4 regions of the Streptomyces sp. NBC_01241 genome follow, and region 4 is predicted to be linked to each of the others. Evidence: riboswitches for the same ligand, from Rfam matches in the RefSeq annotation. Region 4 holds a riboswitch; each other region holds the start of a gene.

Region 1 (3,201 bases), 5.0 Mb from region 4:
GGAGACCTGCGGCTCGATGCACTCGTACACACCCGCGATCGAGGCGATCGTCGCCGTCGGCGCGATGGCGAGCAGCAGTGAGTTGCGCATCCCGGTCCTCGCGATCCGGGCGCGCAGCGCCTCCCAGCGCTCCGGCCAGTTCAGCTCGGTGTCGTAGTGGTCCGGGTGCAGCACCCCGCGCGCGGCCCGCGTCTCGGACCAGGCGGGCAGCGGGCCGGAACGCTCGGCGAGATCGCAGGACGCCTCGTACGCCGCGAGCATGATCCGCTCGGAGATCTTCGTGGAGAGCGCACGGGCCTCGGGGGAGTCGAACGGCAGCCGCAGCTGGAAGAAGACGTCCTGGAGACCCATCGCACCCAGACCGACCGGGCGCCACTTCGCGTTGGAGCGGCCGGCCTGCTCGGTCGGGTAGAAGTTGATGTCGACGACCCGGTCAAGGAAGGTCACGGCGGTACGGACGGTGGCGTCCAGCCGCTCCCAGTCGATGGAACCGTCGGCGACGAACGCGCCGAGGTTGACCGAACCCAGGTTGCAGACGGCGGTCTCGCCGTCATCGGTGACTTCGAGGATCTCGGTGCACAGATTCGACGAGTGGACGACGCGGCCCGGCTCGGCGGTCTGGTTCGCGGTCCGGTTGGAGGCGTCCTTGAACGTCATCCAGCCCTGGCCCGTCTGCGCCAGGGTCCGCATCATCCGGCCGTACAGCTCGCGGGCCGGCATCGACTTGCGGGCCAGCCCCTGGGCCTCGGCGGCCCGGTACGCGGCGTCGAACGCGTCGCCCCACAGGTCGACCAGCTCGGGGACGTCGGCGGGCGAGAACAGCGACCAGTCGCCGTCCGCGTCGACCCGGCGCATGAACTCGTCCGGGATCCAGTGCGCCAGGTTGAGGTTGTGCGTACGCCGCTGGTCCTCGCCCGTGTTGTCGCGCAGCTCCAGGAACTCCTCGATGTCCGCGTGCCAGGTCTCCAGGTAGACGGCGGCGGCGCCCTTGCGACGGCCGCCCTGGTTGACGGCCGCGACGGACGCGTCGAGCGTCTTCAGGAACGGCACGATGCCGTTGGAGTGCCCGTTGGTGCCACGGATCAGCGAACCGCGGGCGCGGATGCGGGAGTACGAGAGACCGATGCCGCCCGCGTGCTTCGAGAGCCGCGCCACCTGGTGGTAGCGGTCGTAGATCGAGTCGAGCTCGTCGAGCGGGGAGTCCAGCAGGTAGCAGGAGGACATCTGCGGGTGCCGGGTGCCGGAGTTGAACAGGGTCGGCGAGGACGGCAGATAGTCGAGCCGGCTCATCAGCCCGTACAGCGACGCCACTTCGTCCAGGGCGCGCTGCCCCGCTTCTGAACCGAGTGCAGCGTTCTCGGCGAGCCCGGACGCGACCCGCAGCATGAAGTGCTGGGGCGTCTCGATGACCTGGCGGGTGTGCGGGTGGCGCAGCAGATAGCGGCTGTGCAGGGTCCGCAGCCCGAAGTAGCCGAAGCGGTCGTCGGCGCCGGCGGCCAGCGAACGCTCCACCAGCGCGTCGAGGGCGGCCGCGTGCAGCGCGACGAACTCGGCGGTGCGGTCCGCGATCAGGCCCTCGCGGTGTCCGACGGCGATCGAGGCGGAGAAGGAGACGGCGCCCTGACCGGCCGCCTCGTCGGCGATGGCGAGGATCAGGAGCCGGGCGGCGAGCCGGGAGTAGGCGGGGTCCTCGGAGATCAGCCCCGCGGCGGCCTCGGTGGCCAGCGCGCGCAGTTCGGCCTCGTCCGCTCGGGCGCTGCGGCCGCGCAGTGCGGCGGCGGCGACGCGACCGGGGTCGGTGTCGGGCAGATCGACGGTGAGGCCGGTCAGGGTCCGCAGCAGCGCGGTTCCCGGTCCGTCGTGTGCGGTTGCCTCGGACTCGGCCGCTTCGGACACGGCGACTGAAGCCGGATCGGCTGGCGCGATGGTCACGTGGTGCTCTCCCTCGCTCGGCTCGGGGCCGGCGGGGAACGGGGCAGCCGGACAGAGGCGGGCCCGGGTCGGGGCAGCACTCCGCACGGCGTCCACCGGCCCAACCGCGAGGCCCGGACGTCTGGCATCCGGTTCGGTCGAGCCGGATGAACTGTCGGCAGGTCCTCGGACTTACTCGGGGGTGCGCAAAAGCGCACCGAACATACCGTTGCGGGACAGTTCCGGATTCGCACCGGATTCCCCTGCGGCGACAGCGAGCATGAGCATACATGTGGGGGCCGTCCGATGAGGCAGCCCCCACATGTTGTGTCGCGCAACATATCTCGGGACGCGCGTACGGCCCGCCGCCGAGCGCACGGACGGCCCGCCGCGCCCCGCTGGAGGGGGCTTGACGGGCCGTCGTACGGCTGTGGGAGCGGCCGTCAGTGGCCGCCGCCCGGCGCCCCTGCCGTGGCCTGCGGGAGCTCCACCTGGACGCCCTTGTCGCCCGCGTCGGCCGTGTAGTCGGCCGGCGAGGTCTCGTCGACCCCGGCGGGTGCCTTCACGGCGTTCAGGACGAAGGTGAGCACCACCGTCACCACCACGTTCAGCACGAACGCCGTGAGACCGATGTAGCCGATCTCGCCGATGCCCGGGATCTCCTTGGACGACCCGCCGAAGTGCGCCTGGGTCGGGCTGGCGACGCCGTACGCGGCCACCGTCCCGTACACCATGCCGACCGCCCAGCCCGCGAGCAGCGCCCAGCGGTGGAACCAACGGGTGAACAGGCCGCCGACCAGGGCCGGCATTGTCTGGAGGATCCAGATCCCGCCGAGCAGCTGGAAGTTGATTGCGACCGTCTTGTCCATGGTGAGGACGAAGGCGAGCGCGCCGACCTTCACCAGTAGCGACACCAGCTTGGAGACCTTGGTCTCCTGCTCCGGGGTCGCGTCCGGCTTCAGGAAGTCCTTGTAGATGTTGCGGGTGAAGAGGTTCGCCGCGGCGATCGACATGATCGCGGCGGGCACCAGCGCGCCGATGCCGATGGCGGCGAACGCGACACCCGCGAACCAGTCCGGGAACATGGTCTCGAACAACTGCGGGATGGCCAGCTGGCCGTTGTCCACCTTGATTCCGGCGGCGATCGCCATGAAGCCGAGCAGCGCCAGCAGGCCCAGCATCAGCGAGTACAGCGGCAGGATCGTGGTGTTGCGCCGGATCACATTGCGGCTGCGGCTGGAGAGCGTCGCCGTGATCGAGTGCGGATACATGAACAGCGCCAGCGCCGAG
Region 2 (3,201 bases), 7.3 Mb from region 4:
ACCTCGACCGGGAGGTCCTGCTCGGTGTCACCTTCGTCGGGCCGGGCATCGGTGAGCTGCTGCACTCGGCGACGGTCGCGGTGGCGGGCGAGGTCCCCATCGGCCGGCTGTGGCACGCCGTCCCCGCCTACCCGACGATCAGCGAGATCTGGCTGCGCCTGCTGGAGGCATACCGCGACGCATAGGGTCGCCCCGTCCCGGGCGAACAGCGGTGAGGCGGCGGGGGCACGAGGGGCCGAGCCCGCGAAACAGAGGCCGACGGAGTGCCGTGACCCGGCGGTCGGTCCGCAGGGTGACGCGGAACCGGCGTGCAGGGCGGCCCGCCGGATGCCACCCTCCGGTGGATGCGGCCTGACCTCCTTGGGCGGCACCCGACAGGGCGCGACCCAGCCGGCTCCGTGCCGCAACCTCGCTTCCCGGAGCCCGTGTCGGATCCAGTGCTCGATGACGGCTGTCGTTCCCACTCACCGCTGTGGGGCAGTCCCGGATTCCCACCGGGTTCCCTCTTACGACGCGTCTGTCGGTGGACCGGGCGAACCAGCTGCACCACCGGACCAGGTGCTGACCGCGGTCCCTGGCCCCTCAGTTGGGCCACGGCATGGCGGCGGACCGAGAAGGCCCGGTACCCGGAGCCGGGGACAGCGGCTGACCGCAGCGCAGGTTCCACCGTCCGGACCGGCCGCTGAGACCGGTCAGCGTCAGCGGGGCGACATCCAGCCGCCAGAAGGCCTCCGCCGGCAGAGCGAGTGCCCGTACGATCACCGCCCGCACCACCGCGGGCTCGACGACCCCCAGCACTCGGCCGCCCCTGTTGCCGTCCCGGGACTCAAGGGAGTCCAGCAGGCGGCCGATCCTGGCGCAGAACTCCAGCAACGATTCGCCGCCGTGCGGAGCCGCCGAAGGATCGGTCATCCAGGCCGCCACCGCGTCGGGCTCACTCCCGCATACTGTTGCTAGCCGCTGTCCGCTCCACCGGCCCATGTCCCAGCCGCGCAGAGCGAGTTCGGGCTCGGCGCGCAACCCCAACGCGTCGGCCGTCCCGGCGCACCGCTCGGACGGCCCGCGCACGCACCGGTCGGCCTCGGGCACCGCAGCCGCCGCGGCCCGGGCCTGCAGGACCCCGGCCGCGTCGAGCGGAGCGTCGCCGTCGAAACGGGCCTCGCGCAGCGCGGCGTTGAACGCCGGTGAGATCAACATCACCTGTACCGTCATGAGCGGATCAACTCCTCGAACCATGGCCCCTCGTGTGCGCACACCATGGCATCCGGGCGTTCCGGCCCCGCCGACGGCGCCATGGCCGCGTCCGCTTCCAGGAGGTATCGTCCGACGAACACGACGAAGGTGTGACGGAAGTCCGGTGAGAATCCGGCACGGTCGCGCCACTGTGAACCCGTACCTGTACGGGAAGTCAGACCCAGCACCTTCGTCTCAGGCACCACGATCGGGACGCGTGTTCCCTCAGGAGGTTCTGCCATGGCACAGAGTGCTGCCCCCGCCACCGCCGTACCGGCGATCACCCCCATCTCCCTGAAGGCCATTGCCCCTTGGGCGGTCTTCTTCGGCATCATCATGCTCGTACTGCTCTACTTCGTCGGCGCCGAGCAGGGCGCCACCGCGGTCATCTCCGGCGAAGGTGTCCATGAGTGGGTCCACGACGGTCGCCACCTCCTCGGTTTTCCCTGCCACTGACGTACCGTCCGATCCAGGGGAATCCTCATGAACTCCATATCTGTCAGAGCCCTGCTCGTGCGCGGCATGCTGGCCGGCCTTGCCGCGGGCGCGCTCGCTCTGGTCGTCGCCTACTTCCTCGGCGAGTCCCGGGTGGACGCGGCCATCGCTCTCGAAGAGACGCACAGTCATGATCACGGCGGCGGCGGGGAACTCGTCAGCCGCACGATGCAGTCCACCGCCGGCCTTGCCACCGGTGTGCTCGTCTTCGGTGTGGCGATCGGCGGCGTCGCCGCCCTCGTCTTCTGTTTCGCTCTCGGCCGGATCGGCAGATTCGGCCCACGGGCCACGGCCGCCCTGATCGCGGGTGCGGCCCTGCTGACGGTGTACGTCGTGCCGTTCCTGAAGTACCCGGCCAACCCGCCGGCCGTCGGCAACCCCGACACCATCGGCCGACGCACCACCCTGTTCTTCCTGATGGTCGCCCTCAGCGTGCTGCTGGCCGTCGCCGCCGTCATCCTCGGCAGGCGGCTGGCTTCCCGCCTGGGCAACTGGAACGCGACGATCGCCGCGTCCGCCGCCTACGTCGTCGTGATCGGACTCGCCTACGCGTTCCTGCCCTCGTTCAATGAGGTCGGAAGGGACTTCCCGGCCGCCCTGCTGTGGGAGTTCCGCCTCGCCACCCTCGCCGTACAGGCCACCCTCTGGATCACCTTCGGTCTCGTCTTCGGCCACCTGACGGAACGGCTCCTCGTACCGAGGACCGACACCATCAGGACCGGCAACGGCACGGCGAACCGTGCGGCCACGGCAGCCGGTTGACCGACGCACCACGCACCACGCACCACGCAGCACGCTTCACGCACCACGCAGCACCAGAAGACATCGGAACCCGCCGGGAGCCTCCCCGGCGGGTTCCGCCGTCCTGCCCCGCGCAGCCGCGCCAGGAGGGACCGACGGGCACGGACTCACTGCTCCCCGGCCCGCTGTCCCCAGTCGATCCGGTAGTGCTTCAGCTGCGCGTCCTCCTTCACCAGGCGCATGCCGATGGCTGTCATGACGTGCTGGGACGCGAGGTTGTCCAGGTCGGTGTCACCGTGCACGCAGCTCACCCCTTGATCGCGGGCGAACAGCAGCAGCGCGCGCAGCGCCTCGGAGGCGTAACCCATTCCCTGCGCCGAGGGAACGAGGCCGTAGCCGATCGTGACGTGTCCGTTCTCGTCCGGGGCGCCATGGAACCCCAGCCCGCCGATCACCACTCCGTCCTCGCGCCGGCATATCTCGTACGAACCGAAGGGGCTGGGATCACCCGTCGTCGCGCAGGCGCCGAGGAAGCGCTCGGCCGCGGCCATCTCGCCGGGGGACGGGTATCCGGGCGCCCAGCGGGCACCGTCTCCGGGTTTGCCGGCCATCACGTGCAGGGCGTCGGAGGCACTCAGGAGGCGGAGCAGGAGGCGGGGAGTCTCAAGGTCGGTCATGACCGAGTGAAGTATCACGCGGGGCGGGCGGACGGCATTTGGATTGTTCAGAGGA
Region 3 (3,201 bases), 1.1 Mb from region 4:
GAGGCTCGCAGCCCGTCCTCCTCGTCGATGCCGAGGCCATGGGCGAAGGGCAGCACCCCGTACGTCCGCCGCCCGGTGATGTCGCGCAGCATCTCCAGGCCCGGTTCCAGCAGCGAGACGTCGCCCCGGAACTTGTTGACGAGGTAGCCGGCGATCAGCGACTGGTCCTCGGCGTCGAGCAGCGCCGTCGTACCGAAGAACGAGGCGAAGACGCCGCCGCGGTCGATGTCGCCGACGACCACCACCGGGAAGCGCGCCGCCCGTGCGATGCCCATGTTCACGATGTCCGTGCGCCGCAGATTGATCTCGGCCGGACTGCCCGCGCCCTCGCAGATCACCGCGTCATACGTGCCCCGAAGCTGCTCCAGACAGTCCACGACCGTGGAGAGAAGCGCTTCCTGCCGGCCCCCGTGGTAGCCGCGCGCACTCATCTCGCCCACGGCTCTGCCCATCAGGACGACCTGGCTGGAGCGGTCGCCGCCGGGCTTGAGCAGGACCGGGTTCATCAGCGCGGTCGGCTCGACCCGGGCGGCCTGGGCCTGCATGGCCTGGGCGCGGCCGATCTCGGCGCCCTCGCGGGTGACGAACGAGTTCAGCGACATGTTCTGCGCCTTGAAGGGCGCCACCTTCACGCCCCGGCGTACGAGCCAGCGGCAGATGCCCGCGGTGACGACGCTCTTGCCCGCGTCCGAGGTGGTTCCGGCGACCAGCAGTCCGCCGCTCATGTCCGTCTCCGTCCTGCGATCGAACGTGCTGCCATTGAAATTCCAGCGATCGAGGTCACAGCGATCGACGTCACTGCGACCGGAGTCCCCGCGGCCGAGCGTTCTGTCATCGGGCGTTCCGCGATCCGCCGTGCGGCGAGGGCCACGCCCAACCGGCCCGTCACGCACACGCCGAGGGCCAGCGCGCTCACCCGGCGCGACAGCCGTACCGCGCGTTCGATGTCCTGGGTCTCCACCGCCCGGCCCGTCTCCCCGTTGAGGACGGGGCGGTGCTCGACGCGGCCGCCATACGCGAGCGTCCCGCCGAGCCGCACGCCGAGCGCACCCGCGAACGAGGCTTCCACCGGGCCCGCGTTGGGGCTCGGGTGCTTGGCCGCGTCGGCCCGCCACGCCCGTACCGCTCCACGTGGCCGCCGCCCGGAGGCCACGGCGAGCAGGGCGGTGAGCCGGGCGCCGGGCCAGCCCGCGAGGTCGTCGAGGCGCGCCGAGGCCCAGCCGTAGCGCCGGTGGCGGGGCGACTTGTGGCCGACCATGGCGTCGAGCGTGTTCGCGGCCCGGAAGCCGACGAGCCCGGGGACACCGGCCAGCGCACCCCACACCAGGGCGCCGACCACGGCGTCCGAGGTGTTCTCGGCCACGGACTCCACCACGGCGCGGGCGATCTGCGGCCCGTCGAGGGAGTGCGGATCGCGCCCGCACAGATGCGGCAGCCGCTCGCGGGCGCGGTCGAGGTCACCGGCGGCCAGGGCGTCACCGATGGTCAGGGCCTCACGCCCCAGGGAGGTACCGCCGACGACGGACCAGGTGGCGGCCGCGGTCAACGCGACGGAGGCGGCGGGGTGGTCGCGTACAGCACGGGCGAGCAGCGCGGCACCACCCGCGGCGCCTCCGGCGCAGACGAGGGTGTGCAGCGCGCCCCACCCGCGGTGGTCGCGCCACAGCCGGCGCTCGACGCCCGCCGCGGCCCGCCCGAAGGCGGCGACCGGATGCCCCCTGCGGGGGTCACCGAGCAGCAGATCGCCGATCAGGCCGGCTGTGGCGCCGTACGCGAAGACGCGGTCGGCACGCACGGCTCAGCCGGCCGTTACGCCTCGAAGGAGCTTCGTACAGGCGGCTCTCGGTGAGAGCGCCACAGCAACGGACGCACGGCAGCCAGGCATGGCGATATGTCCTCACTCAGGGTCCGCGCCCTGGTTCGACGTGACCGGCGACGAGAGTCTCCTGGCTCCCGGATCCGCAGTTCCCCCGGCCTTCCAGCCCGCTCGCGCGTGCCGTGACTTCCGGTGTGGGGGACTGCTCCCCGGTGACAGTGGCGGGACCGCGCCGGATTCGCACCGGCTTCCTCTGCTGTCGCCGTAATTGGCTCCGGCAGTCCACCACGCTCCGCGAACGCCCGTCAACTTGCCGTTGACCTGCGACGGCGCAGTGTGCTGAGGCCCACACCGGGCCGGGCGCAGCACTTCGGGCCGGACACACGAGGTGTGTCCGGCCCGAAGAGGGAGTGCGCGGGGCGGGGCTCAGGCGACGATCAGATAGATCCCGTACGCGACCGCCGCCGCGCACAGCGCGAAGCAGACGTACGCGCCGGCGCGGGCCAGCAGCAGTGAGCCGCCGGAGCCGCCCTGCGTGGCCGGTTCGGGCTGCTTGGAGAGGCCGACGATGCCCAGGGTGAAGAGGCCGACCAGTGCGACGGTGGCGACGAGGGAGACGCCGAAGACGGTGCCGAGGGCTGCCCAGTCGATTTTCATGCGGAATCCTTTGGACGGCGGGCCTGGACGCGGGCCCGGACGGCGGGCCCGGACGGACCGGCCTGGAAGGTCGGCCTAGACGGTGGCGGGTCGCGCCGGGTCCGGGGTGGTTCCGGCCGGGGCCGGAATGGTGGTCTTGAGGTCCTGTGCCGCTGCCTGGGCCGCGGTGAGCGGCGGGCTGACGGCGGCGATGGCCGTGGTGACGACGCCCGCGGGCTCGGCGACGCCGTCCGCCGGTGCGACATCGCCGTGGCCGACCGGCTTGCGGCGCGACAGCATCCAGATCGCCCCGGAGCCCGCGACCAGCAGCGCCGCGACGACCACGACACCCCAGGTGCCCTGCTTGGTGAGGAATTCCGCGCCCGCGCCGACCAGGCCCGCGGCCGGCAGGGTCAGACCCCAGGCGACGAACATCCGGGTGGCGGTGGACCAGCGGACCACGCCGCCCTGGCGGCCGAGGCCCGCGCCCATCACGGCGCCGGAGCAGGACTGGGTGGTGGAGAGGGAGAAGCCGAGGTGGGAGGAGGCCAGGATGACCGTGGCCGCACTGGTCTGGGCGGCGAAGCCCTGCGGCGGCTTGAGGTCGGTGAGGCCACTGCCCATGGTGCGGATGATGCGCCAGCCGCCCAGGTAGGTGCCGAGCGCGATGGCCAGACCGGCGGAGACGATCACCCAGACCGGCGGGTTGGAGCCCGGGTGCAGGACGCCACCGGTGACCAGCGCCAGGG
Region 4 (3,201 bases):
CGGCCGTACGTCCTTCCGGATGGGGAGGTACGTCAAGTTCGCCGTCCTCGCCGCCCGGGAGGCGGTCGCCGACGCCGGACTCGACCCCGTGCGGTGGGAGGGCAGCAGGGTCGCGGTGGTCGTCGGCACCAGCAGCGGGGGCTCCGCCTCGCTGACCGAGCAGGCCGTCGTACTCGACCGGCACGGACCGGACGCCGTCTCGCCGTCGGGCATCCTGCTCACCATTCCGAACATGCCGGCGGCCGAGATCGCGATCCAGTTGCGGGCCACCGGTCCCAGCATGGCACCCTGCACCGCGTGTTCGTCCGGTGTCACCGCCCTGTCCGTCGCCCGCGATCTCCTGGTCACCGGGCAGTGCGACATCGCGATCGCCGGAGCCACCGAGTCGATCGTCTACCCGGCCGCCATGGCGGGGTTCGCCCGGTCCGGAGCCGCGGCCCGGGCGCACGGCGACCCGGCCAGGCGGTGCCGGCCCTTCTCGGCGGACCGTGCCGGGCTGGTCATGGGCGAGGGCGCCGCCGTCATGGTGCTGGAACGGGCGGCCGACGCCGCGGCCCGGGGCGCCGGAGCCCGGGCGCTGCTCGCGGGCACCGGCGCCACCACCGACGCCCACCACCCCACCAGCCCGCACCCGTCCGGCGCGGTCGCCCAGGCGGCGGTCGAGGCCGCGCTGCGCGACGCGGGCTGGGCGGCCGAGGACGTCGAGCACGTCAACGCGCACGGCACGGCGACGTCCATCAACGACGCCACTGAGGCCGCCCTCATCGGCCGGGTCTACCCGCACCGGCCGCCCGTCACCGCCCCGAAGGGCGTACTGGGGCACTGCATGGGGGCGGCCGGAGCGATCGAGGCCGGACTGACCGTCCTCACGCTCCAGCGCGGAGTCGTACCGCCGATCGCCAACCTGGACGCCCCGGCACCCGAGTTCGACATCAACTGCGTCACCGAAGAACCGCTGCGGCTGCCCGTCCGGCGCGCCGTCAGCCACTCCTTCGGCTTCGGCGGACACAACGCCGTGATCGCTCTACAGCGTCCGTAGGCATCAGGCAGGTGGTGCGACGGGCAGCACAGCCCGGCGTACCACCGGCCACACCGCCCATGAACTGCGCAGACGCGCGTGATAGCTTGCCTGGGCCAGTCGAACTCCACGTAGGAGTCAGGGAATCCGGTGAGAATCCGGAACTGACGCGCAGCGGTGAGGGGGACGGGCGGGGCCACGGCCACTGGGAACCACCCTCGGGTGTCCTGGGAAGGCGTCCCGTCCGACAGAACCCGAGTCCGAAGACCTGCTGGCGGCTGCGCCCGGTACCGGGCGCAGAACTCCGTACAACGGGCTCCGCGCATGGGCCCAGAGACGCAGAGGGACTCCGTGCCGTCCATATCCAGCCCCGTCCGCACCATCGCCCTGCTCACGACGGGACTCGTCCTGCTGACCGCCTGCGGCGGCGGAACGAGCGACTCCGCCGCGAAGTCCGGCTCCGCCGACGGATATCCCGTGACGCTGAAGAACTGCGGACGCACCGTCACCGTCGAATCCGCGCCGCGCCGCGCCGTCTCCGTCGACCAGGGGTCGACGGAGATCCTGCTGTCGCTCGGCCTCGCCGACCGGCTGGCCGCCACCGCGACCTGGACCGACCCGGTGATGAAGGGCCTGGAGAAGGCCAATGCCAAGGTCCCCAGGATCGCCGACAACCGGCCCTCGTCGGAGAAGGTCCTCGACCAGGAGCCCGACTTCATCAGCGCGTCGTTCGAGTCGACCCTCGCCAAGGGCGGCGTCGCCCCCCGCGAACAGTTCGAGGAACTCGGCGTCCCCACCTACGTCTCGCCCGCCGACTGCACCGGCAAGGACAACAGCGGCGGCGGCGACGGAGCCCGTACCGAGCCACTGACCATGGACAGCGTCTACGGCGAAGTGCGCGACCTGGCAAGGGTGTTCGGCGTGCAGGAGCGCGGCGACACGCTCGTGGCGCGGCTGCGGGCCCGGGTACAGAAGGCGACCGGGTCCATCGACGCCTCCGGTGCCACCCTCCTTTACTGGTTCTCCGACTCCAAGGCCCCGTACCTGGCCGGCTGTTGCGGAGCACCCGGGATCATCACCGGGGAACTCGGCGCGAAGAACGTCTTCGACGACACACACGAGGAATGGCCGCAGATCAGCTGGGAGACCGTTGCCGACCGCAACCCCGACGTCCTGGTCATCGGCGACCTGACCCGCAAGGCACAGACCGCCGAGAGCGCCACGAAGAAGATCGAATTCCTGGAGTCCAACCCCGTCACGAAGAACATGGACGCCGTCAGGCACAAGCGGTACATCCTGCTGAGCGGCCAGGCCATGAACCCGTCCATCCGGACGGTCGAGGGCGTGGAACGCGTCGCCGCCGGGCTGCGCACGTTCGGGCTCGCGGGGTGACGGACACCGGGCGGACCACGGCGGCGGACGCACGGCGCGCCTGCGAACCGACCGCGCGGGGCGGGGACGGTGTACGGAAGCTGCGTGGCGAGGACGGTGTATGGAAGCTGCGCGGCGGGATCCTGTGGGCCTGCGGCGTCGCGCTGCTCGTGCTGTCCGTCGCAGTCGCCGTCACCGTCGGCCCCGCCCGAATCTCCGTCGCCGACGTCTGGTCCACGGTGGCCGCCCACCTCGGCTGGGGCCGGACGCGGCTCACCCCGATCCGGGACGGCATCATCTGGAACCTGCGCATGCCGCGCACCCTGCTCGCGGCGGTGTGCGGCGCCGGGCTCGCGGTGTGCGGCACCGTCATGCAGTCCCTGCTCCGCAACCCGCTCGCCGACCCGTTCGTCCTCGGCGTCTCCTCCGGTGCGTCGACCGGCGCGGTCGTGGTCGTCGTCCTCGGGGTCGGTGGGGGAGCGGTGTCGCTCTCGGCCGGCGCGTTCATCGGCGCACTGTGCTCGTTCGCCCTCGTTCTGCTGCTGAGCCACACCCTGGGCGGCACGACCGACCGGGTCGTTCTCTCCGGTGTGGCCGCCATGCAGCTGTTCTCCGCGCTCACCTCCTTCGTGGTGATGACCTCCGCCGACGCCGAGCAGACCCGCGGGGTGCTGTTCTGGCTGCTCGGCTCGCTCAGCGGGGTCGGCTGGACCGATGTGTGGGTCTGCTCAGCCGTTCTCGTCCTGACGCTGCTGGTCTGCCTCGGACACGCCCGTACGCTCGACGCCTTCGCGTTCGGCGTGGACGCCGCC

What was found. A riboswitch is a leader RNA that binds a small molecule or an ion and turns the genes downstream of it on or off. The one in region 4 is predicted to bind cobalamin.
Region 1: it holds a riboswitch for cobalamin, as region 4 does, so the genes downstream of both, OG306_RS25805 (ribonucleoside-diphosphate reductase subunit alpha) here and OG306_RS02925 (ABC transporter substrate-binding protein) in region 4, are expected to answer to the same signal.
Region 2: it holds a riboswitch for cobalamin, as region 4 does, so the genes downstream of both, OG306_RS36875 (CbtB domain-containing protein) here and OG306_RS02925 (ABC transporter substrate-binding protein) in region 4, are expected to answer to the same signal.
Region 3: it holds a riboswitch for cobalamin, as region 4 does, so the genes downstream of both, OG306_RS08180 (cobalamin biosynthesis protein) here and OG306_RS02925 (ABC transporter substrate-binding protein) in region 4, are expected to answer to the same signal.

Annotation. Positions count from the first base shown of each region.
Region 1 is NZ_CP108494.1:5,727,529-5,730,729, forward strand. Features, by position in the region: gene OG306_RS25805 (ribonucleoside-diphosphate reductase subunit alpha) at 1-1,932, opposite strand, end outside; cobalamin riboswitch at 2,072-2,230, opposite strand; gene mctP (monocarboxylate uptake permease MctP) at 2,355-3,201, opposite strand, start outside.
Region 2 is NZ_CP108494.1:8,119,534-8,122,734, forward strand. Features, by position in the region: gene OG306_RS36865 (dihydrolipoyl dehydrogenase family protein) at 1-185, shown strand, start outside; cobalamin riboswitch at 357-548, opposite strand; gene OG306_RS36870 (histidine phosphatase family protein) at 583-1,212, opposite strand; adenosylcobalamin (AdoCbl) riboswitch at 1,322-1,470, shown strand; gene OG306_RS36875 (CbtB domain-containing protein) at 1,474-1,689, shown strand; gene OG306_RS36880 (CbtA family protein) at 1,717-2,490, shown strand; gene OG306_RS36885 (GNAT family N-acetyltransferase) at 2,637-3,146, opposite strand.
Region 3 is NZ_CP108494.1:1,893,251-1,896,451, reverse strand. Features, by position in the region: gene OG306_RS08185 (cobyric acid synthase) at 1-725, opposite strand, end outside; gene OG306_RS08180 (cobalamin biosynthesis protein) at 722-1,795, opposite strand; cobalamin riboswitch at 1,941-2,069, opposite strand; gene OG306_RS08175 (hypothetical protein) at 2,243-2,473, opposite strand; gene OG306_RS08170 (inorganic phosphate transporter) at 2,549-3,201, opposite strand, start outside.
Region 4 is NZ_CP108494.1:776,753-779,953, reverse strand. Features, by position in the region: gene OG306_RS02930 (beta-ketoacyl-[acyl-carrier-protein] synthase family protein) at 1-1,039, shown strand, start outside; cobalamin riboswitch at 1,119-1,308, shown strand; gene OG306_RS02925 (ABC transporter substrate-binding protein) at 1,370-2,410, shown strand; gene OG306_RS02920 (FecCD family ABC transporter permease) at 2,491-3,201, shown strand, end outside.